Regions from separate parts of the Kitasatospora sp. NPDC059599 genome, predicted to be linked through region 2. Evidence: predicted binding sites of a transcription regulator. Region 2 holds the regulator's gene; the other holds the start of a gene.
What was found. Region 2 encodes HspR, which represses chaperone genes until heat shock. Its sites were predicted from a motif close to TTGAGNNNNNNNNNCTCAA; they were not measured.

Region 1 (13,516 bases), on a different contig from region 2:
TCCCAGCCGGCCGGCAGGTCGGGCACCTTCCAGGCGCCGCCCGCGTCGTCGGCCGCGCCGGACGGGTCCGGCCGGACGGCACCGAGGATCGGCATCGAGCCGATCGGCGACACCTTGATGAACGCCCCCGGGCGCGGCGCCTGCACGATCAGCCCACCGCCGATGTACATCCCGACGTGCGAGGCGTCCTGGAAGTAGATCACCAGGTCACCGGGCCGCAGCTGGTTGAGCGCCACGTGCGGCAGCTGCGCCCACTGCTCCTGGCTGGTGCGCGGGATGGGCTTGCCGGCGTGCAGCCAGGCCTGCGAGGTGAGGCCGGAGCAGTCGTAGGAGTCCGGTCCGATGCCGCCCCACAGGTAGGGCTTGCCGACCTGCGCCAGCGCGAAGGCCACCGCCCCGCGCCCCTGCTGCGAGGGCGTGCGCTCGCCCTTGCCGAGCGCTCCGGAGGCGAGGAACGCGAGCTGGGCCTCGTCGGCCTTCGCCTTCTCCAGCTGCTCCAGCTCGGTCCGCTGGGCGCCCGTCAGCGAGGAGACGACCTGTTCGACCGAGGCGAGGTCGGCGGCGACCTTGGCCTTGGCGGCGTCCTGCTGGGCGACCAGCCCCTGGGAGGCCTTCAGCGCGTCCTCGGTCTGCTTCTTCAGCCCGTCGAGCGCGTTCCGGTCGTTCTTCAGCCGCTCCAGGAACTCCGACTGGGAGCGGCTGGCCGTGGCGAGCAGCTCGGCGATGGTGACGGCCTCGTACGGGTCCTTGGACAGCAGCAGTTCGGCGTACGCGGAGGCGGCGCCGTTGCGGTACTGCGCGGCGGCCAGCTGCGAGGCGATGTCGGTGCCGGCGTCGACCTCCTTCTGCTGGCGTTCCAGCCTGCCCTGGAGGTCGGTGAGCGCGGCCTGCTGCTCGGCGACCTTGGCCACCGTGCCGTTGTACTCCTCGGTGGCGGCCTCGGCGCTCTGGTAGAGCGCGTGCAGCTGGTCGAGGAGCGGGCCGAGGGTGGCCTTGGCGGCGGCGAGCGGGTCGGCGCCCGCGACGACGGTGCCGGCGCCCGGGTCGGGTGCGGCCCAGGCGGCGCCGGCGGCGGCCGGCAGGGCGAGTGCGGCGGCCGCGAGGACGGCTCCGCACCGCAGTGCCGCCCGCACCCAGGGGCGTACGCCTGTCGTCTCCGTACGCTGTCCAGCCCCGCCCATGGGTTGGTCCTCCCCGCCCAGTGCCCTGTCCCGGTCTCCCGGATCCCGCAGATCCTCCCATGGGTTACTCGCCGGAAACAGGGCGCACGCGTACTGGGAGGTTAATTCTCGATTGAACTGTGAGACAGCTCTCAGCAAACCCGGTCGAACCAGGGCGTTCCACGCCAATGCCCAGTTCAGTGCGGTCGAGGTCACCCCGGCGAAAGCTTACGGTTACCACTAGTCAACCATCGGAACCACGATTCCCGGCTCAGTTCACCTTCCGTTTACCAAGCCGACCTACGGTCGCGACGTCACCAACGTCCGTGCGACAACTACGACGATTGTTTGGGTATGGAACACATCTCGTTCCTGGTAGCCGTTGTGATCATCACGGCGCTGGCCTTCGACTTCACCAACGGGTTCCACGACACCGCCAACGCGGCCGCCACCGCGATCGCGACCGGGGCCCTTCGTCCGAAGGTCGCGGTCACCATCGCGGCCGTCCTGAACTTCGCGGGCGCGTTCCTGTCCGTGAAGGTCGCCACCACCATCTCCGGCGGCATCGTCAACGAGAAGGCCGGGGTCCATCCCGAGATCATCTTCGCCGCACTGGCCGGAGCGATCCTCTGGAACCTGCTGACCTGGCTGCGCGGCCTGCCGTCCAGCTCCTCGCACGCGCTGTACGGCGGCCTGATCGGCGCCACGATCGTCGGCGTCGGCATGAACGGCGTCAACTTCGACACCGTGATCACCAAGATCATCATCCCGGCGGTCGCCTCCCCGTTCGTCGCCGGCCTGGCCTCCTGGGGCGCCACCAAGCTGGCCTACGCGATCACCCGCAAGGGCGACGGCGCGGCCACCGAGAAGGGCTTCAAGACCGGCCAGATCTTCTCGTCCTCGCTGATCTCGCTCGCGCACGGCACCAACGACGCCCAGAAGACGATGGGCATCATCACCCTGACCCTGGTCTCGGTCGGCGCCCTGCCGCACGGCGCGCTGCCCCCCACCTGGGTGATCGTCTCCGCCGGTGCCGCGATCGCGCTGGGCACCTACATGGGCGGCTGGCGGATCATCCGCTCGATGGGCAAGGGCCTGGCCGACATCCGGCCGCCGCAGGGCTTCGCCTCCGAGTCGGCCGCCGCGACGGTCATCCTGACCTCCTCGCACATGGGCTTCGGTCTCTCCACCACCCAGGTCTGCTCCGGCGGCATCATGGGCGCGGGCCTCGGCGGCCCCAAGGGCGAGCTGCGCTGGAGCATGGTCCGCCGCATGGTCTACACCTGGGGCCTGACCCTGCCGGCCGCCGCGCTGGTCTCCGGCGGCGCGGCCCTGCTGGCCGAGCAGGGCAGCTGGGGCGTCGCCCTGGTCGGCGCCGTGCTGGTGGCCGGCTCGGGCGCGATGTGGCTGATCTCCCGCCGCCAGCCGGTCGGCGCGGACAACGTCAACGACGTCACCACGGTCGAGGTCGAGGTCGCACCGGCCGTCGCCGCGAACGCCCCCACCCCCGCCTCGACCACGGTCGCGGCCTGAGCGCCGCAGGCTGAGGAGCACTCACCATGCACATCAAGTGGACCGCCCTGGCCCAGACCGCCGGTTTCAGCTTCGGCATCACCGTCGCCGTGGTCGCCGTCTTCGCGCTCGGCATCCTGGCCCTGTCCCGCCGCGAGGCCTCGCTGAGCGCCGCCCGTGAGGCCGGGAGCGCCCCGGCCCAGGGCGGCGGCAAGCTGGCCCTGGCCGGCGCGTACGCCTGCTTCGCGGTCTGCGCCGCGGCCGTCGGCTACGGGCTGACACTGATCGCCGGCCACTAGGGCTCGGAGCCCGACGCAACGGGCCGACGCAACGGGCCGGGGAGTGCACCTTCGCACTCCCCGGCCCGTTCTCGTACGCCCGGTCGGGACCCTCGGGTCCCGACCCGTCGCGCGCGTCCCCGGTCCTGCCGGCCGGTCAGCTCTCCTGGGTGGTCCTCAGGACCGTCTCCCGGATGAAGAGCACGGTGACGAAGGCCAACCCGGCGAAGGGCGCGGCCCACAGGAAGACGGTGCCGACGCCGTGCCCGAAGGCGTCGGTCACCAGCGGGACGATCGGGGCCGGCAGCTTGTGCAGGTCCGGGATGCCGCCGCCGGCCGCCGCGTGCCCGGCCGGGACGTGCGCGGCGGTCAGGTTCTCCGCCAGGTAGCGGCCGACCCGGTCGGTCATCAGCGCGCCGAGCGCGGAGACGCCCATCGCGCCGCCCATGGTCCGGAAGAAGGTGACCACCGAGCTGGCCGCGCCGAGCTCGTGCCGGGGCACCGTGTTCTGCACCGCGAGCACCAGGTTCTGGCTGGTCAGACCGAGGCCGACGCCGGTGATCGCCATGTAGAGGGAGAGCAGCCCGTAGTCCGTGTCGGCCCGGGCGGTGCCGAGCAGACCGAAGCCGACCGTGAGCAGCGCGGTGCCGGCGACCAGGTAGGCCTTCCACCTGCCGTACTTGGTGATCAGCCGGCCGGCCACGGCGGAGGCGACCGCCAGGCCGAGGATCATCGGCAGGGTCATCAGGCCGGCCGTGGTCGGGGACTTGGCGCGGGCCAGCTGGAAGTACTGGCTGAGGAAGGTGGTCGCGCCGTACATGCCGACGCCGACCAGCACGCTGGCGAGGGCGGCCAGAGTGACGGTGCGGTACTTGAAGAGGTCCGGCGGGATGATCGGCTCGGCGGCGCGGCGCTCGACCACGACGGCCAGCGCGCCCAGCAGCAGGCCGCCGCCGACCATGGCCGCGGTCTGCCAGGACAGCCAGGCGTAGTTCTTGCCGGCCAGCGTGATCCAGATCATCAGCAGGCTGACCGAGGCGGTGATGACCAGCGCGCCCAGGTAGTCGATCCTCGCCTTGCGCTTGACCACCGGCAGCTTGAGGGTCCGCTGGACCACCGCGATCGCGAGCACGGCGAACGGGATGCCGACGTAGAAGCACCAGCGCCAGCCCAGCCAGGAGGTGTCCACGATGACGCCGCCGATCAGCGGGCCGCCGATGGTCGCGAGCGCGAAGACCGCGCCGAAGTAGCCGCTGTACCGGCCGCGCTCGCGCGGCGGGACCATCGCGGCCAGGCAGATCTGGCCGAGCGCGACGACACCGCCGGCGCCGATGCCCTGCAGTGCGCGGCAGGCGATCAGCTCACCGGTGTTCTGCGAGAGGCCGGCCAGCGCGGAGGTCGCGATGTAGATCAGCAGCGCGATCTGCAGCAGCAGCTTCTTGCTGGCGAGGTCGGAGAGCTTGCCCCAGATCGGGGTGGAGGCGGTGAGGGTGAGCAGGGCCGCGGTGATCACCCAGGTGTAGGCGGACTGGCCGCCGTGCAGGTCGGCCAGGATGTGCGGCAGGGCGTTGGAGACGACGGTCGAGGAGAGCACGGCCACGAAGAGGCCGAGCAGCAGGCCGGAGAGCGCCTCCATCACCTGCCGGTGGGTCATCTGCTGGGTGTCGACGGCGGCGGCGCTGCCGCTCGCGGCCTCGGTGGTCACGGTCATCTGGGTCCTTCGGCGCAGGCGGGCGGGATGCGCGCATCATGAAAATTCGTTGCCTTAAGCAACCATAAGACGAGATGGTTGAATTAGGCAACTTTCTTCAAGGGTGGGTAAAGCCCGCACGGCACCCGCGCCGGCCACCCGCACCACGACCGCCGGCCACCCGCACCACGGCCACCGGTCGCCCGCACCACGAGCGCCCGTCACCCACACCGACGGCGCCGGTGACGCCGCCCGGGGCTCCCCCGTCACTCGGCGGCCGGCTCCCCGAGGACGTCGTTGAAGCGGCGCAGCAGCTCCGCGAAGCGGGTCACGTCGTCCGGCGACCAGCCGCCCATCACCTCGCGCACCCGCCGCATCCGTACGTCCCGGGCGTCCAGGTAGCGCCGGCGCCCGTCCTCGGTCAGCGAGACCAGCGCGGCCCGGCGGTCCAACGGGTCCGCCTCCCGGGCCACCAGGCCCAGGTCCTCCAGCGCCCGGATCTGCCGGCTCACCGTCGCCTTGCCCACCGAGAAGTGCACCCCGACGTCGGTCACCCGGACCCGCCCGGCCTGCTCGATGTAGCCGAGCATGCTGTAGGCCGTGCCCTCCAGTCCGGGGTGCACCCGGCGTGAGAGTTCCGCCACTCTGGCCCGGCCCCGCCGGAACATCAGCGCGACCTCGCGCTCCACCGCCACCAGGGCTTCCTCGTCGCTCACCGCGTCAGTATCGCGCAGCGGCCCCGGCCCGGACCCGGTGCGGGATCTGCCGCGGACCAACTACTTCATGGTATGAAGTATCGGTTCCGAAGATCCGTTTTTCCCCGGTACGCAAGGAGATGTCGATGGCAGCCCCTGGGCAGGGTTTCGTCGCCGAACTGAAGAGCGCGGTCACCCCGCGCGCGGCACTGCTCGTGATCGGAGTGCTGCTCCTCCAGCTCGGCTTCATCACCTCCTACATCGGCGCGCTGCACAAGCCCGCCCCGCACAACCTCTCCATCGCGGTGGTCGCCCCGCCGCAGGTCGCCCCCAAGCTGATCGGCGCGCTGGAGGCGGTCCCGAACGGCGCCGTCAAGGCCGTCACCGCGCCGGACGCCGAGACCGCCACCGCGCAGATCAAGGACCAGAAGATCTACGCGGCCTGGGTCGTGAACCCGACCGGCACCGAGGACACCCTGCTGGTCGGCGGCGCCCGCGGCCCGTCCGCCGCCAAGGCCGCCGAGACCGTCACCACCGCGATCGACCAGTCCCAGGGCCGGACGGTCAAGGTCCAGGACGTCGTGCCGCTCGCCAAGGGCGACACCAACGGCCTCTCCTCCTTCTACCTGGTGATCGGCTGGTGCGTCGGCGGCTACCTGGTCGCCTCGATCCTCGGCATCAGCGCCGGCTCCAAGCCGGCCAACGCCCACCGTCTGCTGATCCGCCTGGGCGTCCTGGCGCTCTACTCGGTCGCGGCCGGCGTCGGCGGCGCGATCATCGCCGGGTCGGTCCTGGACGCGCTGCCCGGCTCGATCCTCGCCCTGTCCGCGATCGGCGCCCTGGTGGTCTTCTCGGTCGGCGCGTTCACCATGGCGCTGCAGTGCCTGTTCGGGATCATCGGCATCGGCATCGCGGTACTGGTCTTCGTCGTCCTCGGCAACCCGAGCGCGGGCGGGGTCTACCCCGCGCCGATGATGCCGCCGTTCTGGCGGGCCATCGGCTCGGTGATCCCGAACGGCGCCGGCACCGGCGCCACCAAGTCGATCGCCTACTTCGGCTCGACCAACCTGGGGATGCCGATCCTGGTCCTGGTGATCTGGGCGTTGGTCGGCATCGGCATCGCCTTCCTGGCCGTGCTGCGCGGTCCCCGCGCCGAGGAGCGCGAGCCCGAGCCCACCGCAGTCGGGGTCTGACCCCCTCCCCGCGCACCGAGCCCCCGGCCCCACGGCCGGGGGCTCGGCCCGTTCCCGGCCGGGGCCGCGCAGCGGAGGGTCAGCCGCCCGCGAGCAGCCCCGGGTCGGCGACGATGCCCCGGACCACGCGCACCGCGGCGCCCAGCAGCGGGCCGCGGCGGCCCAGCCGGGAGACGGTGAGCCGGTCCTCGGCCCACGGCCGGACGGTGACCCGGGCGGTCAGCTCGGCGCGCATCGCGGGGATCAGCCAGGGCGCCAGCCGGGCGTAGCCGCCGCCCAGCACCACCTCGGCCGGGTCCAGCAGGTTGACCGCGCCGGCGGCCGCGATGCCGAGCGCCGACCCGGCTCCGGCCAGGGCCGCGCGGGCCGGCTCCTCACCGGCCCCGGCGCGGTCGGCGAGCAGCGTCACCCAGTCGCCCCGGGCGCCGGTCAGGCCGGCCGCCCGCAGCACCGCCGCCTCGCCCGCGTACTGCTCCAGGCAGCCGCGCGCCCCGCAGGCGCAGCGGGGCCCGTCGGGGTGGACCGGCACGTGGCCGAACTCGCCCGCGTGGCCGCGCGCTCCCCGCAGCAGGCGCCCGCCGACCACGATCGCCGCACCGACCCCGGCCTCGGCGGAGACGTACAGGAAGTCCTCCGCGCCGTCGCCCAGCCAGCGCTCGGCCAGTCCGCCGAGGTTGGCCTCGTTGTCGGCCTCGACCGGCAGCTCGTCCAGGCCGTCCGCGCCCGGCCGCAGCGCCGCACGCAGCCCGGCGGCCAGCGGGACGTCCTCCCAGCCCAGGTTGGCGGCCCGCTGCAGCACCGCGCCGGAGTCGCCGACCAGCCCGGGCACGGCCAGGGTGAGTCCGGCCGGGCTCAGACCGGACTCGGCGACGGCCGCGCGCAGCAGCCGGGCCAGGTCGGCCATGACGGCGGCGGGCGTCCGGCCGTGGTTGGAGATCTCCTGGCGCCGCCAGGCGCGGACCTCCCCGCGCAGGTCGACCACGCAGGCGCCCAGGTGACGGACGCCGATCTCGGCGCCGAGGCCGCCGGGCCCGAGCGGGTTGAGTCCGAGCGCGGTGCCGGGGCGGCCGACCTTGCCGCTGGGCGCGGCGGGGCCCTCCTCGACGACCAGGCCGCCGGCGATCAGCTGTTCGGCGAGCGAGGAGACCGCGGCCCTGGTCAGCCCGGTCTCGGCGGCCACCTCGGCGCGCGAGCGCGGCCCGCCGGCGATCACCGTGAGCACCAGGGCCAGGTTGGCCCGGCGCATGCCCTGCTGGCTGGCGGGCCCGGTCCGGACGCCGTCCGGTTCGCGCATCAGGCTCACCTCGCCCCTTACGGCACATCCCGTGGCATCTCGGGTGCAGCGTAACCGGGTTCCGGGGTGACCGTCCGCACCAGGGCGGGCCCGGCCCCGGGCTCGGACCCGGGCCGGTCGGCGAGCCGGGTGAAGACCCAGCGCTGCATCGCCCAGAAGCGGAACAGCATCGCGACGAAGGTGCCGACCACCATCCCGCTGACGAAGTCCGCGACCTCCTGGGCGAAGGGGCTGACGAACGGTTCGCGCAGGTCCAGGACGTACCGGGAGAGCGCCAGCGGCACGTCGTTGACGGCGATCGCCACCACGCTGACCAGGGAGAACAGCACGGCCTCACGCTGCCGGCCGCCGGCCCGGAAGGCCCAGCGGCGGTTCAGCACGTACGAGACGACGGTGCCGATCACGGTCGCGACGGTCAACGCGGCCACCGGCTTGTGCTGCAGCACGGTGAACTTGAGTTCGAGGTTGACCACCACGGTGAGCACGAAGCAGGTGCCCCCGACCATCAGGAACTTCACCAGTCGGCGGTGGCGCACCAGGAAGGGGCGCAGCCGGTCCGGCACCCGGGCCAGAGCACGCTGCGTGGGGGACGGCATCTCCGCAGTCTCGCACGCGGGGATGCCGTCGGCCCCTCGGACCGCTGCTCAGGCGGCGACCAGCACCTCGGCCGGCTCCAGCGCCAGCTTCAGCACCTCGCGGACGTCCGCCACCGGGTGGACGGTGAGCCGCTCCAGCACCTCGGCCGGGACGTCGTCCAGGTCGGCCTCGTTGCGCTTGGGGATGATCACCGTGGTGACCCCGGCCCGGTCGGCGGCGAGCAGCTTCTGCTTCACCCCGCCGATCGGCAGCACCCGCCCGGTCAGCGACACCTCGCCGGTCATCGCGACGTCGGTGCGCACCTTGCGGCCGGAGAGCAGCGAGGCCAGCGCCGTGGTCATGGTGATGCCGGCGCTCGGCCCGTCCTTGGGGACGGCTCCGGCCGGGACGTGCAGGTGCACGCCGCGGTCACGCAGCGAGGTGACCGGCAGTTCCAGCTCGGCGCCGCGCGAGCGCAGGAAGGAGAGCGCGATGTGCGCCGACTCCTTCATCACGTCGCCCAGCTGCCCGGTGAGGGTCAGCCCGGTGCCGCCGGTCTCGGCGTCGGCGAGCGAGGCCTCGATGTAGAGGACGTCGCCGCCGGCACCGGTCACGGCGAGGCCGGTGGCCACGCCGGGGACGGCGGTGCGGCGCTCGGCCGGCTCCTGGGCGGACTCCGGCACGTGGTGCGGACGGCCGATCAGGGCGCGCAGGTCCTGCGGACCGACCGCGGCGGGCAGCTCGCGCTCGCCCAGTTCGGCCTGTGCGGCGACCTTGCGCAGCACCCGGGCGATCGAGCGCTCCAGGTTGCGGACGCCCGCCTCGCGGGTGTACTCCCCGGCCAGCCGACGCAACGCGGCCTCGTCCACGTCGACCTGGCCGCCGCCGAGGCCGGCCTTCTCCAGCTGGCGCGGGAGCAGGTGGTCACGGGCGATGACGACCTTCTCGTCCTCGGTGTAGCCGTCCAGCCGGACCAGCTCCATCCGGTCGAGCAGCGGCTCGGGAATGGCCTCCAGCACGTTGGCGGTGGCGAGGAAGACGACGTCGGAGAGGTCGAGGTCGACCTCCAGGTAGTGGTCCCGGAAGGTGTGGTTCTGCGCCGGGTCCAGCACCTCCAGCAGGGCGGCGGCCGGGTCGCCCCGGTAGTCGGAGCCGACCTTGTCGATCTCGTCGAGCAGGACGACCGGGTTCATCGACCCGGCCTCCTTGATCGCCCGCACCAGCCGGCCGGGCAGCGCGCCGACGTAGGTGCGCCGGTGGCCGCGGATCTCGGCCTCGTCGCGGACGCCGCCGAGCGCGACCCGGACGAACCTGCGGCCCATCGCGCGGGCCACCGATTCGCCGAGCGAGGTCTTGCCGACGCCGGGCGGGCCGACGAGGGCCAGCACCGCGCCGCCCCGGCGGCCGCCGACCAGTCCGAGGCCCTGGTCGGCCCGGCGCTTGCGGACGGCGAGGTACTCGACGATGCGATCCTTCACGTCGGCCAGGCCGGCGTGGTCGCCGTCCAGCACCGCGCGGGCGCCGGCGATGTCGTAGGCGTCCTCGGTGCGCTCGTTCCAGGGGAGCTCCAGGACGGTGTCCAGCCAGGTGCGGATCCACGAGCCCTCGGGCGACTGGTCGGAGCTGCGCTCCAGCTTGTCGACCTCCTTGAGGGCGGCCGCGCGGACGCCCTCCGGCAGGTCGGCGGCCTCGACCCGGGCCCGGTAGTCGCCCTCCTCGTCGGCCGGGTCCCCGTTCAGCTCGGCCAGCTCCTTGCGGACGGCCTCCAGCTGGCGGCGGAGCAGGAACTCCTTCTGCTGCTTGGCCACGCCCTCCTCGACGTCCTTGCGGATGGTGTCGTTGACCTCCTCCTCGGCGAGGTGGTCGCGCAGCAGGGTCAGCGCGTACTCCAGGCGGGCGACCTGGTCGGCCTCCAGCAGCACCTTGAGCTTCTGCTCGGCGGTGACGAACGGCGCGTAGCCGATGTTGTCGGCGAGCTCGCCGACGCCCTCGATCTGGGCGACCCGGTCCACGATCTGCCAGGCGCCGCGGCGGCGCAGCCACTGGGTGGAGAGCGCCTTGTACTCCTTGACCAGCTCGGCGGCCCGGCCGGCCACCGGGGTGCCCACCGAGGACTCCCGGAACGGCGTGGTCTCCACCCAGAGGGCGGCGCCCGGTCCGGTGGTGCCGACGCCGATCCGGAGCCGGCGCACGGCGCGCACCAGTGCGGCCGGCTCCCCGTCGGCCAGTCGGCCGACCTGCTCGACGGTGGCCAGCGTGCCGGCCGCCGCGTACGAGCCGTCCACCCGCGGGACCAGCAGCACCTGCGGCTTGCCGCCGGTGGCCGCGGCGCGGGCGGCCTCGACCGCGGCGCGCACCTCGGTGTCCTTGAGGTCCAGCGGGACGACCATGCCCGGCAGGACGACCTCGTCGTCGAGCGGCAGCACGGGCAGGGTGAGCGGTGTGGACGTCGATGCCATGATCTCTCCCCAGTCAGTGAAGTTGAGCCGACCTGACTAAGGCTTCACGGGCGCCGGATGTTCCCGGGACTTGGTTCGCCGTGAGCGAACACGATCGGACCGTGGAGACCCCGCAGGCGGGCCGCGGCCCGGCCGTCAAAAGGGCGCCGGAGGATCACCGGGCGCGCGCGGGAGACCCTCAGCGCACGGTTCGCACGCGCGCCCTGCCGCGCGCGGGTGCCGCACCGCCGACCGCCGCCACGGCCGGACGCGGCCGGGGCGGGCGCCGCTCGGTATGGCGCAGCCAACGCCAGAGCGCCACCCCGGCGAGCACCGCCGCCGGGTGCCCGACCGCGGTGACCACGTCCCGGTCGGAGGCGATCTGCTGGGCGATCATCAGCCCGGCCCCGCCCAGCGCGAGCAGCCGGCCGTGCCGGGGCAGGAGTCCGCACAGCGCGCCCAGGCAGGCGAGCACGCCGTAGCTGACCCCGATGTCCAGGTGGTCCATCGCCTCGGGCGCCATCCGCCCGGCCTCCACCGCGGTGATCACCACGCCCTGGGAGAGCAGCGTGGCCGCGACGTGGCCGGTCGCGAAGACGGCCGCCGCCCTGGCGGGCCCGACCCTGCGCTCCAGCGGTGCGAGGGTGAAGGCGAATCCCCACAGGTAGGGCACCCAGACGTCGCCGGCCACCCAGAAACCACTCAGGACCAGGGCCCGCAGGGGGTGCTGCAGCAGGTTGTGCCCGTCCGAGCTGGAGGCCTCCCGCAGTCGCTGCACGAGTTCCGGATCGGCGAGCCCCGCGAAGGTCGTGGTGGCGCCCACGACGGCGAGGTAGCCGAGCGTGAAGGGGTTGCGCCGGGGCGTCGGCACCCGGTCCAGCAGCCACCGCGCGACACCGGTGCGCAGCCCGTGGCGGAGCATGCCGTACGGCGCTCCCGCGGGCGTCCGCCCGTCGACGACCTGCCGCGGTCCCGCCATGCCGCCTCCGCTCCACGCCGCAGCCGACGGCGCCCACCCGGTGCGAACGCACCGACGCGCACCGCGGGTTCCGCCCGGTCGGGTGTTGTCGTGGCCACGGTACGTCGAGGTTCTGAGAGGCACCTGGGAAAAGCCGGTGAAGACCGTCGACGTAGCGGACGGCCGGATTCCCGGCATTGGTCCAGACCTTCTTTCGATTGACGCGTCAGTAGGGCCTCTGACCGGCGACTTGGCGTCAACTCGACTGCATACGTACCGTTACGCAGTGAAAATTCGCCGGGTAAGGTATCGGCCCGTGCCCACTCGTGCAGTGGGTCCGCGGGCGGCCCGAACAGCCGCCCCACGGGCCGGAAACGTCCGGTCCACCTGCCGGAAACCATCCGCTGTCCGTACGCTGCGGTGTGCGCGGGAGAAGTGGGCGGCCGACGAATCCGTCCTCGCCTCCCGACCGCGCGACGGGACGGCGGACCCGGCACAGTCCACGACGGAACAAGACTACGAGCGGAGCCCCGCCATCCCCACAGGTGGCCGGCCCGCAGCCCTGGGGGCGGTGGCGTGACCGTGACAGAAATTCAGCAGGAGAACCACAACACCGGCGGCGCGGTGAGCAGCCAACGCAGAGTGCTGGTGGTGGAGGACGAGCCGACGATCGCCGAGTCGATCGCGGCCCGACTGGGCGCGGAGGGCTTCAAGGTCGCCGTGGCCCACGACGGTCCCGGCGCGGTCGACGGCTTCCACACCTGGCAGCCCGACCTGGTCGTCCTCGACATCATGCTGCCCGGCTTCGACGGCCTGGAGGTGTGCCGCCGGATCCAGGCCCAACGCCCGGTACCGGTACTGATGCTGACCGCGCGCGACGACGAGACGGACCTGCTGGTCGGCCTCGGCGTGGGTGCCGACGACTACATGACCAAGCCGTTCTCGATGCGCGAACTGGCCGCCCGGGTCAACGTGCTGCTGCGCCGCGTCGAGCGCGCCCAGCAGGCCGCCCGGACGCCCGCGCTCGGCAGCCTGCGCTTCGGCGAACTGGAGATCGACCACGTGCAGCGCCGGGTCCGGCTGTCCTCGGGCGACGTCCACCTGACGCCGACCGAGTTCGACCTGCTCGCCTGCCTGGCCGCCCAGCCGCGCGCGGTGCTCACCCGCGAGCAGTTGCTGGCCGAGGTCTGGGACTGGACCGACGCGTCCGGCACCCGCACCGTGGACAGCCACGTCAAGGCGCTGCGCCGGAAGATCGGCGCCAGCTGGATCCGCACCGTGCACGGTGTCGGGTACGCACTGGAGGCCCCGCTCTCCTGACGGCGGGCCTCGGGCGACGGGCCACCGGGGGGCCCGTGACCCGAACGACGCCGTGCCACCACGCGGGGGGACACACGCGGGGACCACAGGGACCAATGACCTTTCCACAGCAACGCAACGGGGAATCCGACGGCGCGCGGCCGCAGACGCTGGCCGTCCGTGCCGCCCGCCGGGTCTGGGCCGACATCCGGCCGCTCGACCCGGTCCGCTCGATCAAGGGCAAACTCGCCCTGCTGGTGATCGTCTCCGTGTTCCTGGCCACCGGGATGGTGGTCGTGGCGATCCGGTCCGAGACCCAGATCCGGATCATCATGGTCTTCTCCATGATCGCCTCACTGCTCTTCATGCAGTTCCTCGCGCACGGGCTGACCGCCCCCCTGCGCGAGATGACGGCTGCCGCCC
Region 2 (17,348 bases):
TACGCCGCCGTGATGGGCACCGCGATCATCGGCAACGGCGCCGCCGCCCTGCCCGTCCGGCTGCCCGGGCTGATCGGCTTCGGCGAGGTGATGTGGGCGCTCGGCCTGGCCGCCCTGCTGGTGCTGGGCACGGCCCGGCTGGTCCACCTCACCCGTCACCGCGGGGCCGCCCGCGCCCACCTGCTGGAGCAGCCGGCCGTCGCCGTCTTCTACGGCTGCCCGCCGATGGCGCTGCTCGCGGTCGGCCTCGGGACCCTCCTGCTCGGCTCCCGGGTCATCGGCACCGGCCCGGCGGTCGCCGTGGACGCCGTGCTGTGGGGCGTCGGCACCCTGTACGCGCTGGCCGTCGCCGGCGGCATCCCGTACCTGATGATCACCCGGCACCGGCTCTCCGCCCTGGAGGCCAACCCCACCTGGCTGCTGCCGGTGGTCGCCCCGCTGGTCGCCTCCGCCTGCGGCCCGGCGCTGGTCCCGCACCTGCCGGCCGGGACGGCCCGGCAGGCCATGCTGTACGCCTGCTGCGCACTGTTCGGGATCGGGCTGTCGGCCACCCTGGTGCTGCTGCCGGTGGTCTTCACCGGGCTGTTCCACAGCAAGCTGCCCGCCCTGGTGCTCACCCCCTCGCTGTTCCTGGTGCTCGGCCCGCTCGGCCAGTCCGTCACCGCCGTCCACCAGCTGGCCGACGCCGCCCGCCCGGTGCTGCCCGCGCTGGCACCCGCCATGCTCGACCTCGCCGAGCTGTACGGCGTCGCGGTGATGGGCGTCGCCGTGCTGTGGCTGGCCGTCGCGCTCGCCGCCAACCTGCGCGCCCGCCGGGCCGGGATGCCCTTCGCGATGACCTGGTGGGCGTACACCTTCCCGATCGGCACCTGCGTCACCGGCGCCTCCGCGCTCTCCCGGCACACCGGCTTCGGGGGCTTCACCGCGCTGGCCGCCGGGCTGTTCCTGCTACTGGCGGTCGCCTGGGCGCTCGCGGCGGGCGGTACCGCGGCGGGCCTGGCGCGCGGGCGGCTGCTGGCGCGCTGACCCGGGGGCGGGCGGGGGCCGCCGCGGGCGTCCCGGGGGCGCGTCCGGGAGGCGGATTGTCACCGCGCGTAGACGTGCAGCTCAGGACCATGCCGCCGTTGCAGGAACGCGCACCCGTGAAATGACCGTGCACAGCCAACCGGCGGTACCGCCGGGCGGCGCGACCACCCCCCGCTGGCCTCGGCCTTTACCGGAATCCGCGCCGCCGCACGAGACCCCGGCCCCGCCCATCGGTGCAGGTAACTGCAATTGCGCGAACATGCACTCGGGCTGCACTTGTTCACCGGCCGTCACACTGTGAGGGTGGAGACACGCCAAGTCGCCCGGGCAACCGCAGCCCGAAGGTGGCGACTTGCTCTTCGGAACTGACCGTCGGCGCACCATTCCCGCGCCGGTGGAACGGGGGGGAAGAGCGCCGGCCGGGAGCCATGTGTGGTGATGGCCCCCGGGACCGGAGCCGTCGAGGCGTTGCTGCTCCGCCTCGACGGAAGCGCCGTGGCATTGGCGTGCAGACGGCGGCCCCCGGACGTCCCGGTGTGCGACGGCACCCGGGCCCGGGGGCCCGCCGTCCCAGCGGTCCCGCGACCGCCGAACCGCATGATCACGCCGTACCGGCCACCCGGTACCGTGAGCCCGCCCGGCAACCGGCACCCACGGCTCGTGCGGCGGGGGAGCGCGGCCCGCACAGAACGCGGGCAGCACCAGGGGAGAGGCGTCCGGCAGGGAGAGTGCGACGTGACGGCGGAACGGGCGGTCGCACCGCACCAGGCAGGACCCGTGGGCGAGGAACCCGACGAGGCCGCCCGACAGCTGTACCTGGCGATCATCGCCGCAGGCGGCCGCATCCCCTGCGCCGGCGTCACCGACACCGACCGGGCCGCCCTCCAGCAGCTCATCGACATCGGCCTGCTGATGGTCAACCCGATGGACCGCTGCTACACCGCCGTCAGCCCGCGCTCCGTCAGCGACCGCCTCGGCTCCGAACTCCGCAGCGAAGCCACCCGGCTGCTGGTCCGCGCCGAGAACCTCCCCGGCGCCCTCGACGGCCTCACCCGCGCCTACGACGCCATGCCCCGGCCCTCCGGTCGGGCCGGCGGCGCCGTCCACGTCGAAGGACACGTCCACATCCGCCAGCGGATCTCCCAACTGGTCTCCGACTGCCGCTCCGAGGTCCTCACCGCCCAACCCGGCCACCGCCCCGCCGACACCCTGCAGGTCGCCCTCCTCCAGGACGTCCAGCTCCTCCAGCGCGGCTGCTCGCTGCGCACCATCTACCAGCCGGTCGCCCTCGCCGAACCGCCCGCCCTCGCCTACGCCGAGGAAGTCACCCGGCACGGCTCCCTCATCCGCGTCCTCGACGAACCCTTCCAGCGGCTCATCGTCTTCGACCGCACCGTCGCCGTGATCTCCGCCAGCGACGACAACAGCACCGCCGCCTTCATCAGCGACCCGGCCACCATCACCTTCCTGATCGGCACCTTCGAACGCGACTGGGCCCGCGCCGACACCGCCGAAGCCGCCGCTGCCCTCGGCCAGGGCCCCACCCGCACCATCCCCGACCGCGTCGGCCGGCTGCTCGCCCGCGGCCTCACCCAGCGTGCCGTCGCCACCCGCCTCGGCCTCAGCGAACGCACCGTCGCCGCCCACATCTCCCGGCTGCGCGACCGCCACGGCGCCCAGACCCTCTTCCAGCTCGGCTGGCTCATGAGAGGAGCACGCGATGACCGATGAACCCGGCCAGGCCGAACGCGCCCTCTACCTCGCCGTCGTCCGCGGCGGCGGCCGACTGTGCCCCGAACACCTCGCCCCCGCCGACCGCCCCGCCTTCGCCGCCCTCGTCGCCCGCGGCCTCCTCACCACCACACCCACCGGCTGGACCGCCGCCAGCCCGCGCGCCCTCGGCGACCGCCTCGGCTCCGAACTGCGCACCCGCGCCACCCGCCTGCTCCAGCACGCCGAACGGCTCCCCGACGCCCTCGCCCCGCTCGCCCTCGCCTACGACGCCGTGCGCCGCCCGCACGGACCGGACGGCGACGCCGTCCACCTCGACGGCAACGCCGACATCCGCCAGCACATCTCCGAACTCGTCTCGGAGTGCCAGGAGGAAGTCCTCGCCGCCCAACCCGGCCCCCGCCCGGTCGACGGCCTCCGGATGGCCCTCGCCCAGGACCTCTCCCTGCTCCGCCGCGGATGCAGCCTGCGCACCCTCTACCAGCCCGCCGCCCTCGTCGACCACACCGTCCAGCGCCAGGTCGCCCTCCGCACCCGGCAGGGCGCCCGGGTCCGACTGCTCGCCGAACCGTACGAACGGCTGCTCGTCTTCGACCGCAAGGCCGCCGTCATCCCCGCCGCCGAGGACCGCAGCCGCGCCACCGTCCTCACCGACCCCGCCGTCGTGGCCCACCTCGTCGCCCACTTCGAACGCGACTGGGCCCGCGCCACCCCCGCCGACCACCACCTCGACCCCCCGCACCCCACCACCGTCCGGGTCGGCCGGCTGCTCGCCCGCGGCCTCACCCAGCGTGCCGTCGCCACCCGCCTCGGCCTCAGCGAACGCACCGTCGCCGCCCACATCTCCCGGCTGCGCGACCGCCACGGCGCCCGCACCCTCTTCCACCTCGGCTGGCGCCTGCGCGGAGAACGCCGTGACTGACACCACCTCCACGCTGCTCTCCGCCGCCCTCCCGGACCCCGCCGCCCGCGCCCTCTACCTCGCCGTCCTCCGCGAGGGCGGCCGCGTCCGCGCCGCCGAGGTCGGCCCGGACGACGGCCCCGCGCTCCGACGGCTGGTGGAACTCGGGCTTCTGGTACCGCAGTTGCAGGACGCCGCCTACAGCGCCGTCGACCCCAGGGGTGCCACCGAGCGGATCGGCACCGCGATCCGACTGCAGAGCGCCCGCCTGCTCACCGAGGCCGAGCGGCTTCCCGACCTGCTGGGCGAACTCACCCGCGCCTACGACGCGACCCCGAAGCGGCGGCGCGCGGCGACCGGCGCGCGTTACCTCACTGCGAAGGAGGACATCCGGCACGAACTGGAGCAGCTGGCACAGGAGTTCCCCACCGAGACCATGACCGCCCAGCCCGGCGGTCCCCGCCCTGCCGAGCTGCTGCCCGACTCCCTCGACCGTGCTCGCCGTGTCCACGAACGCGGTGGAACCGTGCGGACCCTGTACGAGTCCTCGGCCAAACTCGACCCGGCAACCGTCCGGTTCGCCGCCGAGGTCACCCGACTCGGCTGCACCACCCGGCTCGTCGACGTGCCCTTCCAACGCTTCCTGGTCTTCGACCGCACCGTCGCCGTCATCCCCGCCGCCGCCGACTACACCAGTGCCGCCGTGGTCGACGACCCGGCGATGGTGGCCTTCGTCGTCGACACCTTCGAACAGCTCTGGCAGCAGGCCGAAGGCGTCAACTGGTCCGCTCTCGCCGACGGTTCCGCCGCGTCGACGGCCCACGAGCAGGTGGCCCGCCTGCTCGCCCGCGGCCGCACCCAGCGCGCCGTCGCCACCCGCCTCGGCCTGAGCGAGCGCACGGTGGCCGGTCACATCGCCCGGCTGCGTGAGCAGTACGACGCGGAGACGCTGTTCCAACTGGGCTGGCAGATGAGGGGTGAGCGCGATGTCTGAGCCCGACCTGCCCGACGCCGCCGCCCGGGAGCTGTACCGTGCGGTGCTCGGAGAGGGCGGCCGCATCCGGATCGCCGACATCGCGGCGGAGGACGAGGGGTCGGTCCGAGCACTGCTGGACCTGGGCCTGCTCAAGCCCTACGTCTCCGACGGCTCGTTCAGCGCGGTCGACCCGCGTTCGGTGACAGCCCGGATAGGCACCGACCTGCGCTCGGCCGGTACCCGCCTGTTCATGCGGGCCGAGGAACTGCCGGACCTGTTCGGCGACCTCACCGCCGCCTACGACTCGGCGCCCCGACGCCCCGGCGGCTCCGGGAGCACCCGGATCATCGAGGGCATGGAGAACATCCGGCACCAGATCGCCCAGCTGACCGAGGAACTCCGCCACGAGGCGCTCGCCGCCCACCCGGGCGGGGCCCGCCCGGCGGACGCCGCCGACGACACCGTGGACCACGTCCGCCGCTTCCTGGCGATGGGCGGCTCGATCCGCAGTCTGTACGAGTCCGGGGCCCGGCTCGACGCCCCGACAGTCCGACTGGCTGCCCGGCTCACTGAGCTCGGCTGCCACCTCCGGGTGACGCCGTTCTCGTTCTCCCGCGTGATGATCTTCGACCGCGCCGTCGCCGTGGTGCCCACCGCATCGGACCACGCCAGCGCGGCGGTCATCGAGGACCCGGCCGTGGTCGACTTCCTGGTTCGCGACTTCGAACTGCACTGGAAGGAGGCCGAGGGCGTCAACTGGGCTTCCCTGGCGTCTGGTTCGATCGAGCCGACCGTTCACGAGCAGGTGGGCCGTCTGCTGGCCCGGGGCCTCACGCAGCGGGCGATCGCCAGTCGGATGGGGCTGAGCGAGCGGACGGTGGCCGGTCACATCGCCCGGCTGCGTGAGCAGTACGACGCGGAGACGCTGTTCCAACTGGGCTGGCAGATGCGGGGAGCCCGGACGGGGGAGTCCGGTGGGTGAGCTCTGCTCAGCCGGTGGCGGCGCCGGTCGGCCAGTAGCCGGGGACCGGGGGCTGCTGCCGGGGGACGGTGAACTGCTCGCCGGGGGCGGTCCAGAAGCCCTCGCGCAGGGAGAGGGCCATGCCGGCCCAGTCCAGCGCGGTCTCCACCGTGTGGTTGAGGGCCTCCTGCGACCAGGTGTCGTCGAAGACGAGCGGCAGGACGGGGGCGACCTGCTCGATGGTGGCGATCAGCGGGTTGTGGGTGATGGCCTCGTCGACCAGGAGGACGATCGGCTTCCGCAGCGCAGACGCCCAGCCCAGCTCCAGACTCACGCCGGCCGAGAGCGGCGCTCCCACGTAGGCGAACACGAGGTCCGCGGACTGCAGGGCGCGGAAGTCGGACGGAACACGGGGCTCCGGCGCGCGGCCGGAGATGGTCCAGGCGTCACTGTGGTGCGCGCTGTACACGGCGGCACCGCTGCGGAGCAGGGTGGTGCGGAGCGTCGTCAGCCGCGTCCGGCTGGCGAGCGTCACCACACTGTCGGCCGGGCCGGTCAGCCGCATCAGCGGCGCGGCCAGGAACACACGTGCACGCCGGCCCTCGGGGGCCTGGCTGTCGTGGTGACGCAGGTAGGGCTCGGTCATGTCGACTCCGGGGAAAGGCCGACCGGGAGAGTGAGCGTCGGCGATGCGTTGGATGTGGGCTGCTCTGTGGGGTGGTGCTGCTGGTGAAGCACTTAGTATTTGACGGTACATTGGCAAGGTGTGGTGTCTTGCCGGACCATTGGGAGCGAACTGATCGTCCATCGCAGGGCAGCGCCGCGTCCAGGGTTGGCCAGTGTCATCTGGATGCCTGGCAGGGAGATGACGCACAGCCCGTAACCCGGGGGTGACAACCTCCCCCTCGCGCGTTACTGGGTGAGCCGTTATCCTGTTCGACGCTTCTAGTGGAGATTCTCGACAGAGAGAGTGGGGGCGTGACCGACATGCGCCGGTTTGTCTGCAAGGTCGTACTTTCGTTGGCCGTTGCCGCGGCTGTGCTCGGCGCCGGCTCTCTCGCGGATGCTGTCGACTCGCACGGCGCGATCGACACCCGGGCCGCCGTGACCGTTGCGGACGATATCTCTTGGCAGTGAACTCGGCCGTGTGAACGTCCGTCCCCTGTCGGGGTTTTGAATATCCCGTCGACCTGTCGCGCGAATGGGCACGTCGATCAGTCGGTGGATTCGTGCGCCTTTCGGCCGAGGACGTAGCCGAGCTGGAACAGCGAGTCGACTTTATAGTCGTCTCGCATTTCGGCTATGTGTCTTGCAAGCGTTCGCTCGCTGATCCCCAGGCGCCTTGCGATGACCCGGTGATTGGTGCCTTCGAGCATCTGGTCGATGATGGTCTGACGCAGGCGTGACACCACTTGCTGCGGCACCGTGCGGGCGCCCTCGAATTCCAGGGCCCGGCTCCAGCACCGCTCGAACACCTCTTCGGCGAGGTAGTTGACGACTGCCGGGTCATATATGAACGCCGCGAGGCTCATGTCGTCGGCGATCGGGATCACGGCGACGCGTCGATTCATCACTATGAGCCGCGTATAGGGCTCGTCAAGGGTTCGGTACTGGCCGCCGGCCCGGGCGAGCGTGGCCACGTAGTCCCTGGTCGGCTGATGGTATCGAGTGCTGGCATGGTAGATGGTCCGCATCTGCGTGCCGCTGCGGAGCGTTTCCAGGTCCTGTTCGATCATCCCGGCGAGAAGGTCCGGTTGCCGGGGACCGCCCGGCTGGAGCGCCAGGGCCTCCTCCAGACCGGAGTCCCTGAACTGTTCCAGCCGCTGACGAATAAGCGCCTTCCCCTGCACGTACTCGATCGACCCTCCGCGGTGCTTCGGGGTATGGAATTCCCGTGCGAGTTCCTGCAGTTCGGAGGGGAGGGATACCGCGCGCGACAGGAGTTCCAATGCCTGGCGCTGCCATGAATGACTGAGGCTGGTCGAGAGCTGCGTGGGGTCGGCGGCTATGAAAATGGTCGGATCATCGCTGTCGGGTACGAGAAGGCCAATCCGCACCAGCTCGTCGCGCGCGGAACCATTTCGATCGACATTGGATCCCAACGGCAGCCTGCCGTCTCCCCGGATGACGGTCAGATACAGCTCTCGTGCTTCTGCCGAGACGACGGTCAAGCCAGCGGCAAGGGGCTGCTCTCGTTCACTCATCCGCGACTCCCTGCCGTTGCCGTGATACCTGCGTCCTGTCAGCACTGACGCTGAATCGAGTTCAGCATGCCAGATCCTGTGCGTCCTCCGGAGAGGGAATGTGACCGCACTCTCTCACCAAGACCGAGCCGCCGGCACCCCCCGAACAGGAGGGGGCCGGCGGCGGTGTCCGTGGGCCGGGTCAGCGCTTGGGGCGCCAGACGACGAGGGCGCTGGAGTGCGGGGTGGGCGGCTGGTAGGGGACGAGGTCGCGGCGGTAGGAGGCGTGGACGGCGGCCTCGCGCTGCTGGAGGGCGGTGGCGGCGCCCTCCAGGGAGTCGACCAGTTCGGCGATGCGGGACTGGAGGGCGGTGACCTGGTTCTCCAGCTCGATGATCCGCTTGATGCCCGCCAGGTTGATGCCTTCGTCCTGGGAGAGCCGCTGGACCTCGCGCAGTTGCTGGATGTCGCGGGCGGAGTAGCGGCGGCCGCGGCCGGCGGTGCGGTCGGGGCAGACCAGGCCGAGGCGGTCGTACTGGCGGAGGGTCTGCGGGTGCAGGCCGGACAGTTCGGCGGCCACGGAGATGACGTAGACCGGGGTGTCCTCGGTGAGGACGTACGCCGGCGGGGCCGAGGGGGCCCGGCGGGTGCGGCGGGTGCCGTCGCCGGGCAGGCCTTCGCCGATGCCGGGGCCGATCGGGCCGTCGTGGTTGATCGGATTCATCGGGGACATCTGGTCGTCACGCTCCCTTCGCCGCCCGGAAGAGGGCTGCTCGCGGATCGTCGGAGGCGGTGGCCTCGCGGTACTGCTCCAGGGCGTTCAGCGCGTCGCCGCTGACGTGCTGGGGCACCACGACCTCGACGGTGACGAGGAGGTCGCCGCGGGTGCCGTCCTTGCGGGTGGCGCCCTTGCCGCGGGCGCGCATGGTGAGGCCGTTGGCGCTGCCCGGGGGGAGTTTGAGCTTCACGCCGGGGCCGCCGAGGGTGGGTACCTCGATGGTGGCGCCGAGGGTGGCCTCGGGGAAGGTGACGGGGACGGTGACGGTGAGGTTGTCGCCCTTGCGGCCGAAGACCGGGTGCGGGTCGACGTGCACGGTGACGTAGAGGTCGCCGGGCTGTCCGCCGCGTTCGCCCTGGGCGCCCTTGCCCTTGAGCCGGATGCGCTGGTCGGCCTGGACGCCGGCCGGGATGCGGACCTGCATGGTGCGGGCGGAGCTGGCCCGGCCGCTGCCGTGGCAGTCGGTGCACGGGTCGTCGACGATCATGCCCCGGCCGCGGCAGTCCTTGCACGGCTCGGAGAGCGCGAAGGCGCCCTGGCCGCGGCTGACGGTGCCCGCGCCGACGCAGGTGGGACAGACCCGGGGGGTGGTGCCGGACTTGGCGCCGGTGCCGTTGCAGGTGCGGCAGGGCGCCTGGCTGGTCATCCGCAGCGGGACGGTCGCGCCGTCGACGGCTTCCTCGAAGGAGAGCGTCACCTCGGTCTCGACGTCGGCGCCGCGCCGGGGCTGGGCCTGTCGGGGGCCGCCGCGGTTGAAGAGGCCGCCGAAGACGTCGCCGAGTCCGCCGCTGCTGCCGCCGCCGCCCTGGTTGCCGCTGAAGAGGTCGCCGAAGTCGAAGCTGTAGTTGCCGGCGCCGCCGGGGCCGCCGCCGGCCCGGAAACCGCCGTTGGCGAAGAGGCTGCGGGCCTCGTCGTACTCCTTGCGGCGCTTCTCGTCGGAGAGGACGTCGTACGCCTCGGAGATGTCCTTGAACCGCTCCTCGGCCTTGGCGTCACCCTTGTTGGCGTCGGGGTGGAACTCGCGCGCGAGCTTGCGGTAGGTCTTCTTGATCTCGGTGGCGGTGGCGTCCTTGGGCACGCCCAGGACTTTGTAGTAGTCCTTCTCCACGTAGTCCTTACCGCTCACGGCTTGAGCCACCTCCCGATGTCCATCGTCACTGGGCTGTCAACAGCGCGCGGGGACGCGGCTGTCGACAGAGCGCTGCGGAGCCGGCCGCCGTACTGGCCGGCGTACGACTCCGCAGCGCACTGGTTTTCGGCTGTCACAGGGTGTCAGCTGTCCGAGCCACCGTCGGACTTGTCCGCGTCGCCCGACTTCGCGTCGGTGTCGGCGGCCGGTTGGGTGCCCGGCTGGGGCTCCGCGACGGCGACCATCGCCGGGCGGATGATCCGCTCGCCGATGCGGTAGCCGGGCTGGAGGACCTGCACGCAGGTGTCCTCGGTGACGTCCGAGGAGTAGCTGTGCATCAGCGCCTCGTGCATGGTCGGGTCGAAGGGCTCGCCCTCCTTGCCGAACTGCTGCAGGCCCAGCTTGGCGACGACCGTCTCCAGGGACTCGGCGACGGACTTGAAGCCGCCGGTGACCTCGCCGTGCTCGCGGGCGCGGCCGATGTCGTCCAGGACGGGGATCAGGGACTCCAGGATGTTGGAGACCGCGATCTCGCGGACCGTCAGCCGGTCGCGCTCGACCCGCTTGCGGTAGTTCTGGTACTCGGCCTGCAGGCGCTGCAGGTCCGCGGTGCGCTCGGCCAGCTCGCGCTTGGCGGTGGCGAGCTCCTCCGGGGAACCCTCGGCGGCACCGGCCGACGCGGCTTCCTCGGCGGCCTTGATCACGGCCTCTTCGGCGGCGGAGTCGTCGCCGGGCTTTCCGCCCTGCGGCTTGTCCGTCATGCCGACGCACCGCCCTTGGGCTTCTCGTCGTCCACGATCTCGGCGTCGACGACGTCGTCGTCGGCCTTGGCCTGGGCGGAGTCGGCGGCCCCGGCGGCACCGGCGGTGGCGTCGGCGTTGGCGTACAGCGCCTGGCCGAGCTTCTGCGCGGTGGTGGAGACCTTCTCCGAGGCTTCGCGGATCTTCGCGATGTCCTCGCCCTTCAGGGCCTCCTTGAGCTCGCCGATGGCGGTCTCGACCTCGGTCTTGACGTCGCCGGGGAGCTTGTCGGCGTTGTCGGCGATGAACTTCTCGGTCGAGTAGACGAGCTGCTCGGCGGAGTTGCGGGTCTCGACGGCCTCGCGGCGCTTGTGGTCGTCCTCCGCGTACTGCTCGGCCTCGCGGCGCATGCGGTCGACCTCGTCCTTCGGCAGCGAGGAGCCGCCGGTGACGGTCATCTTCTGCTCCTTGCCGGTGCCGAGGTCCTTCGCGGCCACGTGCATGATGCCGTTGGCGTCGATGTCGAAGGTGACCTCGATCTGCGGCAGGCCGCGCGGCGCCGGCGGCAGGCCGGTCAGCTCGAACATGCCGAGCTTCTTGTTGTACGCGGCGATCTCGCGCTCGCCCTGGTAGACCTGGATCTGCACGGACGGCTGGTTGTCCTCGGCCGTGGTGAAGATCTCGGAGCGCTTGGTCGGGATCGTGGTGTTGCGCTCGATCAGCTTGGTCATGATGCCGCCCTTGGTCTCGATGCCGAGGGACAGCGGGGTGACGTCGAGCAGCAGGACGTCCTTGACCTCGCCCTTGAGGACACCGGCCTGGAGCGAGGCGCCGATGGCGACGACCTCGTCCGGGTTGACGCCCTTGTTGGCGTCCTTGCCGCCGGTCAGCTCGCGGACGAGCTCGGCGACGGCCGGCATGCGGGTGGAGCCGCCGACGAGGACGACGTGGTCGATCTCGGAGAGCGAGATGCCGGCGTCCTTGATCACGTTGTGGAACGGGATCTTGCAGCGCTCCAGCAGGTCCGAGGTCAGCTGCTGGAACTGGGCCCGGGTGAGCTTCTCGTCCAGGTGCAGCGGGCCCTCGGCGGAGGCCGTGATGTAGGGCAGGTTGATCGAGGTCTCGGAGGACGAGGACAGCTCGATCTTGGCCTTCTCGGCGGCCTCGCGCAGACGCTGCAGGGCCATCTTGTCCTTGGACAGGTCGACGCCGTGGCCGCTCTGGAAGACCTTGACCAGGTGGTCGACGACCTTCTGGTCCCAGTCGTCACCACCGAGGTGGTTGTCACCGTTGGTGGCCTTCACCTCGACGACCCCGTCGCCGATCTCCAGCAGGGAGACGTCGAAGGTGCCGCCGCCGAGGTCGAAGACCAGGATGGTCTGGTCGTCCTTGTCGAGGCCGTACGCGAGGGCGGCCGCGGTCGGCTCGTTGACGATGCGCAGGACGTTGAGGCCCGCGATCTCACCGGCCTCCTTGGTGGCCTGGCGCTCGGAGTCCGAGAAGTACGCCGGGACGGTGATGACGGCGTCGGTGACCGTCTCGCCCAGGTAGGCCTCGGCGTCCCGCTTCAGCTTCTGCAGGATGAAGGCGCTGATCTGCTGCGGGTTGAAGTCCTTGCCGTCCAGGTTGATCTTCCACCCGGTGCCCATGTGGCGCTTGACCGAGCGGATGGTCCGGTCGACGTTGGTGACCGCCTGACGCTTGGCCACCTCGCCGACCAGGACCTCGCCGTTCTTGGCGAAGGCGACGACGGACGGCGTGGTCCTGGCGCCCTCGGCGTTCGTGATGACGGTGGGCTCGCCACCCTCCAGAACGCTGACGACCGAGTTCGTCGTACCGAGGTCGATGCCGACCGCGCGTGCCATCGTAGATACCTCCACGGAAGAGTTGAGCTTTACGGGCTCAAGGATGCATGACCCGGTGGGCAGCGTCAACAGGCATGAGTGCGAGTCGCTCAACTTTGCTGAGCCGGACCGTGCCGCGGTGGCCCGGCGGAGCGGCTCCGGGGGCGGGTGGATCCGGTGGGGTACGGACGGTCCGTCCGGGCGGGGGGCCGCGGTCCCGTCGTGGCGGGGGTGCGGACACGTGACTGCCGCCATAGCTTGGGAACCTTCTGGAGAGCTGTTGGCGACCTGTAATGTCCGGGCCGTCGGCCCGGCAAGTTACCGACCAGTACACTCAAGTCGACAACCCTAGAACCGCAGAGACTGCTCAACCGCAAAGCCGCAGGAGACGGAGAGCCGATGCAGCTAGCAGCGATCGTCATCTCGCTGGTCACATTCGTGATCGGCACCGCGCTCGCCGCCCGTGCGGCGCTGTACATCTACAAGGTGGTGCGCACCGGGGCGGCGGACTCCACCCGCTTCGGACAGCCCGCCCAGCGCGTCAAGACCGTGGCCGTCGAGTTCGTCGGCCACACCAGGATGAACCGCTGGGGGATCGTGGGCATCGCCCACTGGTTCGTCGCCGTCGGCTTCTTCAGCCTGGTGCTGACCATCGTCAACGCCTTCGGCCAGCTGTTCGACGCCGACTTCGCGCTGCCGATCATCGGTCACTGGATGATCTGGCAGCTCTTCGTCGAGCTGGTCGGCACCCTGACCACGCTGGGCATCCTGACCCTGATCGTGATCCGGCTGATGAGCCTGCCGTCGCGGTCCGGCCGCAAGTCCCGGTTCGCCGGCTCGATCGCCTGGCAGGCCTTCTACGTCGAGTACACCATCCTCGGCATCGGCCTCTGCATCCTGATGCTGCGCGCGCTGGAGGGCGCCCTCGACGGCGTCGACTCGTACGGACCGGAGCACCTGGTCTCGTACCCGCTGGTCTCCGCGCTCAGCGGGCTGTCGCACGGCACGCTGGAGAACCTGATCTACCTGTTCGCGATGCTGAAGATCTGCATCTCGTTCGCGTGGGCCACCACCATCGGCATCAACCCCTCGATGGGCGTCGCCTGGCACCGCTTCCTCGGCTTCTTCAACATCTACTTCAAGCGCGAGGAGGACGGCGGCACCGCCCTCGGCGAGCTCCGTCCGATGACCAGCAACGGCCAGCCGATCGACTTCGAGGACCCGGCCGACGACGCCGTCTTCGGCGTCTCCCAGGTCGAGCACTTCTCCTGGAAGGGCATCCTCGACTTCTCCACCTGCACCGAGTGCGGCCGCTGCCAGTCGCAGTGCCCGGCCTGGAACACCGGCAAGCCGCTCTCGCCCAAGCTGCTGATCATGAGCCTGCGCGAGCACGCCTTCGGCAAGGCGCCGTACCTGCTGGCCGGCGGCGGCAAGGACGCGGAGGGGAACGAGCAGGCCACCCCCGAGCAGCTCAAGGACGTCCCGGCGGCCGCCCTGGCCGAGGCCGAGCGCCCGCTGATCGGCACCGCCGAGGAGAACGGCGTCATCGACCCGGACGTCCTGTGGTCCTGCACCACCTGCGGCGCCTGCGTCGAGCAGTGCCCGGTGGACATCGAGCACATCGACCACATCGTCGACATGCGCCGCTACCAGGTGATGATCGAGAGCAACTTCCCGACCGAGGCCGGGACGATGCTCAAGAACCTGGAGAACAAGGGCAACCCGTGGGGCATGGCCACCAAGGCCCGCCTCGACTGGGTCAAGGAGCTCAAGAAGGACACCGGCATCGAGGTGCCGGTGATCGGCGAGGACATCGACCCCGCCGAGGTCGAGTACCTCTACTGGGTCGGCTGCGCCGGCGCCCTGGAGGACCGCGCCAAGAAGACCACCAAGGCCTTCGCCGAGCTGCTGCACACCGCGGGCGTGAAGTTCGCCATCCTCGGCAAGGAGGAGACCTGCAGCGGTGACTCCCCGCGCCGCCTGGGCAACGAGTTCCTGTTCCAGATGCTCGGCGCGCAGAACGTGGAGACGCTGAACGCCGCGCTGGAGGACGCCCCGACCAAGCGGATCGTGGCCACCTGCCCGCACTGCTTCAACACCATCGCCAACGAGTACCCGCAGCTCGGCGGTCACTTCGAGGTGATCCACCACACCCAGCTGCTGCAGCACCTGATCGACGAGGGCAAGCTCGTCCCGGTCAACCCGGTCGAGGGCCTGATCACCTACCACGACCCCTGCTACCTGGGCCGCCACAACAAGGTCTACAGCCCGCCGCGCGAGATCATGGACAAGGTCCCCGGTCTGCGCCAGCAGGAGATGCACCGCCACAAGGAGCGCGGCTTCTGCTGCGGCGCCGGCGGCGCCCGGATGTGGATGGAGGAGCGCATCGGCAAGCGGATCAACACCGAGCGCGTGGACGAGGCGCTGTCGCTCAACCCCGACATCGTCTCCACCGCCTGCCCGTTCTGCCTGGTGATGCTCTCCGACTCGGTCAACGGCAAGAAGAACGAGGGCGCGGCCAAGGAGCACCTGAAGGTCGTCGACGTCGCCCAGCTGCTGCTCGACTCGGTGAAGGCCACCCCGCCGGCCGAGGCCGAGGAGCACCCGGAGACCGTGGACGCGTAGCCGTCCGCGGCCCCGAAGCCCGCTGTTCGACAGTTCTGCTACAACTGCCCGGCCCGGTGGACGCCGCCAACGCGCCCGCCGGGCCGGGCTTTCGGGGTACTGCGGTGGCCCTCGGCGGTACGGCGGGCGGACGGGGAGTGACGTCCGTCGCACGGGCGCCGGACGGGCATTCGGTTGGAAGGAAATACAGTAGGCGCCGGACCGGCTCCGTGCCGGTCCACCCGTTCCGGGCGCAAGGCCGGACGGGCGCCGACCCGCGCCGGCCGGACGGACGGGTCCAGAACACCGACGGAGGCGCCGGCCCGCCGGGCCGGACCGCAGAGACCACAAGGGGAACAGCGCAGACCATGACCGAGGCGATCATGCTGGTCGGTGGTAAGGGCACGCGACTGCGTCCGCTGACCACCCACACCCCCAAGCCCATGCTGCCCGTGGCAGGCGTCCCCTTCATCGCGCACCAGCTGGCCCGGGCGGCCGCCGCCGGCGTCACCCGCGTCGTGCTGGCCACCTCGTACCTGGCCGAGGTGTTCGAGGACCACTTCCAGGACGGCACCCCGTACGGCATCGAGCTGGTCTACCTGACCGAGCGCGAGCCGCTGGGCACCGGCGGGGCCATCCGCAACGCCGCCTCCGGCCTGACCTGCGGCCCCGACGAGCCGGTCCTGGTCTTCAACGGCGACATCCTCTCCGGCGTCGACATCGCCGCCCTGCGCGACGGCCACGTGGCCGCCGGGGCCGACGTCACCCTGCACCTCACCCGGGTCGAGGACCCGCGCGCCTTCGGTCTCGTCCCGACCGACGAGAACGGGCGGGTACTGGAGTTCCTGGAGAAGCCGGAGACGCCCGAGCAGATCGTCACCGACCAGATCAACGCCGGCTGCTACGTCTTCACCCGCTCCGTGATCGACCGGATCCCGGCCGGCCGCGAGGTGTCCGTCGAGCGCGAGACCTTCCCCGAGCTGCTGGCCACCGGCGCGCTGCTGCGCGGCGTGGTCGACACCTCGTACTGGCTGGACCTCGGCACCCCCGCCGCCTTCGTCCGGGGCTCGGCCGACCTGGTGCTCGGCAAGGTCGACTCCCCGGCCGTCCCCGGTCCGACCGGCGACGCCCTGCTGCTGCCCGGCGCCACCGTCCACCCGGGCGCGGTGCTCAGCGGCGGCACCGTGATCTCCGCGGACGCGGTGGTCGAGGCCGGTGCGATCGTCGAGGGCAGCGTGATCCTGCCGGGCGCGGTGATCGGCCCGGACACCCTGGTCAAGGACTCGATCGTGGGCGCCTACGCCACCGTCGGCGACCGCTCGGCGCTGGACGGCGCGGTGATCGGCGACGGCGCGATCGTGGAGTCGGACAACGAGCTCCCGACCGGCATCCGGATCGCCTGCGGCACCCTGCTGCCGGTCGGTGCCGTCCGGACCTCGGCCGGCCCGGGCGGCTGCCCGGCCGGTACCAGCGCGGCGGCGGCGGTGCACGGCCCGTCGGTCACCGCGCAGCGGTAGTCCGGCCCTCCCGGGCCGCTCCGGCTCCTCCGGTCCTCGGGTCGCGCGCGATCCGGCCGTCCGGTTTCCCGGGGCCCCGGGGCGGCTTTCGGCCCTGTTCGTCTCAGCCTCGCTGCAAACCGGCCCCGGCTCCGTCAGAGGCCGACGGGGCCCGGGCCGGACGGGTACCTTCAGAGCGTGGCTGGTAATCGATACGACAGCGGTCAGGGCTCCGACCGCCCGCACGGCGGGTGGTCGGCCCCTCCGCCGCCGCCGGGGGCGCCCGGGGGGCACGGGCGGACGGACGGGCCGGAGTTCTTCACGGCCCCGCACCCGGGAGCCGCGGGGGGCCCGGCGGGAACGGCCGACGACGGGTACGACCCGTACGCGGCCGACCGGCCGGGGAACACCCGCGCGTTCCCGACGCGCGACCCGTACCCGGGCGGCGGCCCGTACGGGCAGGAACCCCCGCACCAGGGCCACTACGACCAGCGGCAGTACGACCAGGGGCAGTACCCGGACCAGGGCCGGTACGGGCAGTACCCGCCGGACGGCTACGCCCACGACGGTCACGGGCAGCAGCAGCCGTACGGGCAGCAGGCGCACGAGCAGCAGGGGTCGTACGGCCAGGACAACGTCGCCGTCTACCGGGCCGGCGGCCAGTCGGCCCCGCACGTCGCCGGCCCCCGGCCGCACTGGCGCGAGCTGTTCGTCGGCCTCTTCCGCAGCCCGACCGCGATGTTCGACCGCACCCGTGACCACCAGGTCTGGCTGCCCGCCCTCACCGTCTCGCTGCTGTACGGCTCGCTCGCGGTGCTCGGCATCGGGCTGACCCACGACGACATCGTCAACTCCACCTTCACCGTCGCACTGACCGGCATCCTCGCCGCCGCCGTCTGCTTCACCGTCGTCGGCGCGGTCTTCGGCGGGGTCACCTACGCGCTGGCCCGCCAGCTGGGCGGCGACGGGCCGTGGAAGT

Region 1: the regulator HspR is predicted to act here: its motif matches at 10,880-10,898, upstream of lon (endopeptidase La).

What each region holds. Positions count from the first base shown of each region.
Region 1 covers NZ_JBHWCL010000201.1:498-14,013, forward strand. The annotation lists gene ACFV04_RS40125 (NlpC/P60 family protein) at 1-1,181, opposite strand, end outside; gene ACFV04_RS40130 (inorganic phosphate transporter) at 1,515-2,693, shown strand; gene ACFV04_RS40135 (hypothetical protein) at 2,720-2,971, shown strand; gene ACFV04_RS40140 (MDR family MFS transporter) at 3,108-4,661, opposite strand; gene ACFV04_RS40145 (MarR family winged helix-turn-helix transcriptional regulator) at 4,907-5,356, opposite strand; gene ACFV04_RS40150 (ABC transporter permease) at 5,482-6,528, shown strand; gene ACFV04_RS40155 (ROK family protein) at 6,608-7,822, opposite strand; gene ACFV04_RS40160 (GtrA family protein) at 7,840-8,418, opposite strand; gene lon (endopeptidase La) at 8,467-10,857, opposite strand; gene ACFV04_RS40170 (rhomboid-like protein) at 11,036-11,815, opposite strand; gene ACFV04_RS40175 (response regulator transcription factor) at 12,377-13,114, shown strand; gene ACFV04_RS40180 (sensor histidine kinase) at 13,210-13,516, shown strand, end outside.
Region 2 covers NZ_JBHWCL010000106.1:1,359-18,706, reverse strand. The annotation lists gene ACFV04_RS30065 (TDT family transporter) at 1-1,026, shown strand, start outside; gene ACFV04_RS30060 (LuxR C-terminal-related transcriptional regulator) at 1,804-2,757, shown strand; gene ACFV04_RS30055 (LuxR C-terminal-related transcriptional regulator) at 2,747-3,679, shown strand; gene ACFV04_RS30050 (LuxR family transcriptional regulator) at 3,672-4,652, shown strand; gene ACFV04_RS30045 (LuxR C-terminal-related transcriptional regulator) at 4,645-5,616, shown strand; gene ACFV04_RS30040 (hypothetical protein) at 5,624-6,241, opposite strand; gene ACFV04_RS30035 (hypothetical protein) at 6,574-6,732, shown strand; gene ACFV04_RS30030 (hypothetical protein) at 6,810-7,799, opposite strand; gene ACFV04_RS30025 (heat shock protein transcriptional repressor HspR) at 7,981-8,502, opposite strand; gene dnaJ (molecular chaperone DnaJ) at 8,519-9,682, opposite strand; gene grpE (nucleotide exchange factor GrpE) at 9,829-10,446, opposite strand; gene dnaK (molecular chaperone DnaK) at 10,443-12,290, opposite strand; gene ACFV04_RS30005 ((Fe-S)-binding protein) at 12,669-14,894, shown strand; partial or broken gene ACFV04_RS30000 (sugar phosphate nucleotidyltransferase) at 15,242-16,315, shown strand; gene ACFV04_RS29995 (Yip1 family protein) at 16,568-17,348, shown strand, end outside.